DNA from 2 places in the Neobittarella massiliensis (ex Bilen et al. 2018) genome. Region 1 is predicted to be linked to the other one. Evidence: predicted binding sites of a transcription regulator. Region 1 holds the regulator's gene; the other holds the start of a gene.
The links. Region 1 encodes HrcA, which represses chaperone genes, less so after heat shock. Its sites were predicted from a motif close to TGTTAGCACTCNNNNNNNNNGAGTGCTAACA; they were not measured.
Positions count from the first base shown of each region.

Region 2: the regulator HrcA is predicted to act here: its motif matches at 1,203-1,233, upstream of H8K20_RS07100 (co-chaperone GroES).

Region 1 is NZ_JACOGI010000002.1:303,367-306,604, reverse strand. Features, by position in the region: gene dnaK (molecular chaperone DnaK) at 1-237, opposite strand, end outside; gene grpE (nucleotide exchange factor GrpE) at 760-1,380, opposite strand; gene hrcA (heat-inducible transcriptional repressor HrcA) at 1,413-2,435, opposite strand; gene H8K20_RS10520 (GNAT family N-acetyltransferase) at 2,729-3,232, shown strand.
Region 2 is NZ_JACOGI010000001.1:1,538,348-1,541,585, reverse strand. Features, by position in the region: gene H8K20_RS07110 (diacylglycerol/lipid kinase family protein) at 1-275, shown strand, start outside; gene H8K20_RS07105 (manganese catalase family protein) at 343-1,008, opposite strand; gene H8K20_RS07100 (co-chaperone GroES) at 1,253-1,537, shown strand; gene groL (chaperonin GroEL) at 1,643-3,238, shown strand, end outside.

The sequences.
Region 1 (3,238 bases):
GACGGTATAGGAAGAGCCCATGTGCCGCTTGATGGAGCTGATGGTCTTTTCGGGGTTGGTGATGGCCTGACGTTTGGCCACCTGACCCACCATGCGCTCGCCGGTCTTGGAGAAGGCGACCACCGAAGGGGTGGTTCTGGCGCCCTCTGCGTTGGCGATGACTACTGCCTCGCCGCCCTCCATGACGGCTACACAGGAGTTGGTGGTGCCCAAGTCGATGCCGATGATTTTTCCCATTGTTGTTTCCTCCTTATATAAAACCTGATATTTTACCAAATCGTCTGTCTATGAAAAAGGGTCTGCCGCCCGCACAGGTGTTTTTGCATGTACGGTACAGGTGGCCGTGCGGCCCTGAGATTTTGCGCTGCTATAAGTGGCAATGTGCCCCTGCTTTCCACAACGGCGATGTGACCGGAAGAAAGCAGCGCGAGGGGCGGTGCCCCGAGAGTGCTTTCTTCTGTAAGTGGCCAAGCGCCCAGTGTCTTACATCGACACCGTGACCGGAAGAAGGGGCGGTGCCGCGCACAGCGGCAGGAGGGGCTGCGCCCAGTTCCTTTTTTAGGAGCGGCGCTGTGGCCGGAAGAAAGTACGCTGCTGCGAAGCAGCGCGAGGGGCTGCGCCCCGAGAGTGCTTTCTTCTGTAAGTGGCCAGCGCCCTGTGTCTTACATCGACACTGTGACCGGAAGAAGGGGCGGTGCCGCGCACAGCGGCAGGAGGGGCTGCGCCCCGACAGCGCCTTCTTCTTGGAGTGGCAAATTTCTAATTTGCCACTTTTACCATGGCATACCGGATGACCCGGTCGCCCATGACGTAGCCCTTTTGGAACACATCCACGATGGCCCCTTCACCCAGTTCGTCGTCCTCGATGTGCATGACGGCGTTGTGCAGGTTGGGATCGAAACTGCCGCCGGCGGGGTCCACCTCGGTGACGCCCAGCTTTTCGAGCGCCGCTTTGAATTGGGTGACGACCATGGCGATGCCTTTGGTAAAGTCGTCCTCGGTCTCGCTGGCCGCCAGCGCCCGCTCCAGATTGTCGAGCACATCGATAAACTGGGTGACGGTGCCGGCCACGCCTTCGGCGTAGATGCCGTCTTTTTCTTTGGTGGAGCGCTTGCGGAAGTTATCGTACTCGGCGCTTATCCGCAGCAGGCGCTCCTGCAGCTGGCTGTTTTCCTCTTTTTGCTTATCCAGCTCCTCCTGCAGGGGATCTTTTTTCTTTTTGCGGTGTTTTTTCTCTTTGCTCTCCGCCTTTTCCTCTGATGGGATCTGGTCCTTGTCGGTACTGGGCGGGTCGCCGGCAGCGGCCGTAGCCTGCTGCACCTCGTTGTCTGCGCCGGGCTGCTGGGCCTCGGTCTCTGGCGTCTTCTCTTCGCTGTTCACCTAAAAGCTCCTTTCTGGCCCGCTGGCCGCGGTCACTGGTCGCCCTCACTGTCGGCGCCACTTAAAATATTGCCGAGCAGGGCGGTAAAATATTCTATATGGGGTATGATCTTGCTGTAATTGAGGTAGCTGGGCCCGATGACGCCCAGCACGCCGCTCTCGCCGCCGCCGGAGCGGTATGGGGTGCTGACAAAGGCGATACCCGACAGGTTGGCGCCCAGGTCGTCGCCCATGGTGATGGCGATCTGCCGGGGGGCGGGGCTCTGGTCGCGCCGGGCGCGCTGCTGCAGCAGGTCGAGAAAGGTGAAAAAGTCGGTGTCTTGCCGGGCGTAGCGCAGGAGGTTGGTCTGCCCCTGCACCTGCACCTTTACCGAGCACAGCTCCTGACACAGGCCGATGAGCTGGGCCAGCACCGGCTTTAATACCGGGCAGGCCGCCAGCACCGCCAGCATCTCGCCCTGCAGATGGGCGGGGACGATCTCGCCCACCGGGCGGTCGAGGATGTTGCGGCGGACAAAGTTCTCGAGCACTACCAGCGCGTCGGCGTCGGCCGGCTCCTCCAGCCGACACACCCGGTTGAGCACCAGCCCGCCGCCGGTCATGGCCACGATGGCCAGAGTGGTGGGCGAGAGCAGCAGCAGCTCGATCTTCTGAAAGCAGATATCCTGCATTTGGGGGGAGGTGGCCAAGGTGGCGTACTGGGTGAGGTAGGCCAGCAGGTTACCCGCCCGCTGCAAAATGCTGTCGGGATCGGGCAGGCCGTGGGTCAAAAACTGGGCGATCTGCTGCTGCTCGTCGGCCGAGAGCTCGTCGCGCTCCATCAGGTGGTCGATGTAAAAGCGGTAGCCCAGACTGGTGGGCACCCGGCCGGCCGAGGTGTGGGGGTGGGTGAGAAAGCCGTACTTCTCGAGGGCGGCCATCTCGGCGCGGATGGTGGCCGAGGACATGCTGATGCCCGGCAGCGCGGCGATGGCTTTGCTGCCCACCGGCTCGCCGGTGCGGGCATATGCGTCGCAAATAGATTTTAATATAAAGCTCTGTCTCTGGGTGATCAAACCGCCCGCACCTCCTGCCCGGGCAGCCCGCCGGCAGAAAACCGGCAGCCGCCGCTCTATCTTTTCTTTAGCACTCATATACATCGAGTGCCAACACATACAATGTATCACGAAAGTCAAACAAAGTCAAGCGAGGATTTTACAATTTACATATTGGTCACAAACCGGCCTTACAACCGCTAAACATCGCCGTTTATCCCGCTGTTTTGACAGCGGTGCAGCGGCGGCGTATACTGGTGGGCGAGAGACTGGCAGCCATTTGCCAGGCGACGATGATAGAGGAGAGTTGCGACATGCCCACTGATAGACCGACCGCCCCGGCGGTACGCCCCTTTGCACCCCAAGACCTGCCCCAGATGACCGCGCTGTGGAACGACGTGGTCGCCGCCGGCTGTTACTTTCCGCAGGAGGTGCCGCTGGCTGCGGCGGAGGCCGGTGACTTTTTTGCCGCCCAGTCGTTTACCGGCGTGGCGGAGCTAAACGGCCGGGTGGTGGGCCTTTACATTTTGCACCCCAACGGGATCGGGCACTGCGCGGTGACGGCCAACGCCTCCTACGCGGTGGACGCCGGCTGCCGGGGCCAGCACCTGGGGGAGCTGCTGGTGCGGCACTCGCTGCAAAAAGCGCGGGAGCTGGGCTTTGTGGGGCTGCAATTTAACGCCGTGGTGTGCACCAACGCCCCGGCCATCGCCCTGTATAAAAAGCTGGGCTTTACCCAGCTGGGGACCTGCAAAAACGGCTACCGGCTAAACGATGGCCGCTGTGTGGACCTGCTGCTGTTCCACCACCCGCTGTAGTGCGAT
Region 2 (3,238 bases), on a different contig from region 1:
ACGGCCAGCTGGAGCTGGTGCTGGTAAAAAAGGTGGGGCGGCTCAAATTTTTGCAGCTGGTGGGCAGCTACCGCAAAGGGCTGCACATCCAAAACGGGCAGGTGGGAAAAGAATACGCCCAGCTGGTCGAGGCCCACAGCGCCCGCAGCTGCACCATCACCGCCAGCACGAAAATGCCGTTCGTGCTCAATATCGACGGCGAATGCGCCCCGGTGACCGAGGCCACTTTTCAGGTGCTGCCGGGGGCGCTGCGGGTGCGGGTGCCGGCCCGCTAGTATAGGCGTGCACACCGGGTTATGTAAAGGGCCGCGCGCACGGCCCCTTTTTGTGTGTTCCCGCTCTCTACTCAAATTTGGGCGGTTTGCCGGCCACCTGGCTCAGGTCGCTCTGGGGAGATGGCTCCGACATGCTAAAATACATCTTCGCCGCCTTGGTGGTGCCAAAATCCCGGTTGGAGCCGGTATCCTGCACCTTGTTGAAGGCCTCCCTGAACATGGCGTTGTGGGCCTCTTCGCGATTGAGTAGAAAATCGATGGTCTCGCGCACCTTTTTGTCCTCGATCTGGCGGTACAGGTACTCGTATACCACCTTGGCCCGCTGTTCCGAAGCGATATTCGAGAGCAGATCGGCGCACAGATCGCCGGTCACCGTCACGTAGTCGCCGGTCCAGGAGTAGCCCGAGGCGTTGATAAGGCCCGGGTTGAGCCCCAATATCACGTGCGACTGGATCTCGCCAGCGCCCACCGCGGCATAGTCTACATCGTGGCCGTTGAGCATGCTGATCGTCGTCGCCACCATCTCCATGTGGCCCAGCTCCTCGGCTGCGATGTCCAAAAACAGGTCTTTGATCTCGGGGTCCTTGATGCGAAAGCTCTGGGACATGTACTGCATAGCCGCTTTCAACTCGCCGTTACCGCCGCCCAGCTGCTCCTGCAGCAGAACTGCGTACTGGGGATTGGGCTTTTCCACCTGTACCGGGTGAAAGAGCATCTTTTCGTGTTTGAACATTGCGGTCGCCTCCATTTATATTTGAGTATACCTAAATTGTGCCCACGGTCCTCAAAACCCATACGCCGGGCAGCAAATTTGCCCACCGACCGCCCTTCTAAACGCCGCTATGCGGGTATTTTTGTATAAATTGTTAATTTTTTTGACTTTCTCTGATTTTTACTTGATTTTTTCTGAAAACTGTATAAAATGATTATTAGCACTCGGGGTTACAGAGTGCTAAAACACAAAGGAGGAATTATCCATGACAATCAAACCCTTAGCAGATCGTGTTCTGATTAAAATGACCGAGCCCGAAGAGACCACTTCTAACGGCATCATCCTGCCGGGCGCAGCAAAAGAAAAACCCCAGGTAGCCGAGGTGCTGGCCGTGGGTCCCGGCGGCGTGGTCGATGGTAACGAAGTCGAGATGATCCTCAAGGTGGGCGACAAAGTCATCGCCAGCAAATATGCCGGTACCGAGGTCAAGGTAGACGGCGAGGAATGCGTACTGGTCCGTCAGTCTGACGTGCTGGCCGTCGTCGAGTAACAGCCATCTCTCCGGGGCGCCGCCCCGCTTTCACCATACATCTTAACGATTCGGGCCGGCCCTACTGCGCCGGGCCCAACAGCCGCATAACAGGAGGTTTTACACATGGCAAAAGAGATCAAATTCGCTGAGGAGGCCAGACAGGCCCTGCAGTCGGGTATCGATCAGCTGGCCGATACCGTCAAAGTCACTCTGGGCCCCAAGGGCCGCAACGTCGTGCTCGACAAAAAGTACGGTGCCCCGCTGATCACCAACGACGGCGTCACCATCGCCAAGGAGATCGAGCTGGAAGACCCGTTTGAGAACATGGGCGCCCAGCTGGTCAAAGAGGTCGCCACCAAGACCAACGACGCTGCCGGTGACGGCACCACCACCGCTACCGTACTGGCTCAGGCGCTGGTGCGTGAGGGAATGAAAAACGTGGCTGCCGGCGCCAATCCCATGGGCGTGCGCCGCGGTATCCAAAAAGCGGTCGACGCAGCAGTCGACTACATCGTCGAGAACGCCCGCCAGGTAGACGGCTCGGCCGATATCGCCCGCGTCGCCTCCATCTCTGCCGGCGACGATTTCGTGGGCCAGCTGATCGCCGACACCATGGAGAAGGTATCCTCCGACGGCGTTATCACCATCGAGGAGTCCAAGACCGCCGACACCTATTCCGAGGTCGTCGAGGGCATGCAGTTCGACCGCGGCTATATCTCCCCCTACATGGTCACCGACACCGACAAGATGGAGGCCGTGCTGGACGACCCCTACATCCTCATCACCGACAAAAAGATCTCCAACATCCAGGATGTACTGCCGCTGCTGGAGCAGATCGTACAGTCGGGCAAAAAGCTGCTGATCATCGCCGAGGACATCGAGGGCGAGGCGCTGACCACCCTGCTGGTCAACAAACTGCGCGGCACCTTCAACTGCGTGGGCGTCAAAGCTCCCGGTTTCGGTGACCGCCGCAAAGAGATGCTGCGCGATATCGCCATCCTCACCGGCGGCGAGGTCATCAGCGACGAGCTGGGTCTCGACTTAAAAGAGACCACCATCGACCAGCTGGGCACTGCCAAGCAGGTCAAGGTGATGAAAGAGAACACCATCATCGTCGACGGTGCCGGCGACAGCCAGGCCATCAAAGACCGGGTCGCCCAGATCAGAAACGAGATCGCCAATTCCACCTCCGACTTCGATCGCGAGCGGCTGGAGGAACGGCTGGGCAAACTGGCCGGCGGCGTAGCGGTCATCAAAGTGGGCGCTGCCACCGAGATCGAGATGAAAGAGAAGAAGCTGCGCATCGAGGACGCCCTGTCTGCCGCTAAGGCCGCTGTAGCCGAAGGCATCGTGGCCGGCGGCGGTACCGCTTTCTTAAATGCCACCAACGCCGTCACCAAACTGGTGAGCGCCACCTCCGGCGACGAGAAGACCGGCGTCAACATCGTGCTCAAAGCGCTGGAGGAGCCCATCCGCCAGATCGCTGCCAACGCCGGCTTAGAGGGCTCGGTCATCATCGATAAGATCCGCCGCTCCAGAAAAGTGGGCTACGGTTTCGACGCCTACAACGAGCAGTACCTGGATATGATCGAGGGCGGTATCGTCGACCCGACCATCGTCAGCCGCAGCGCGCTGCAGAACGCCGCTTCGGTCGCCGCTATGGTACTGACCACCGAGAGCCTGGTCGCCGACAAAAAAGACGAAAACGAGCCTGCCATG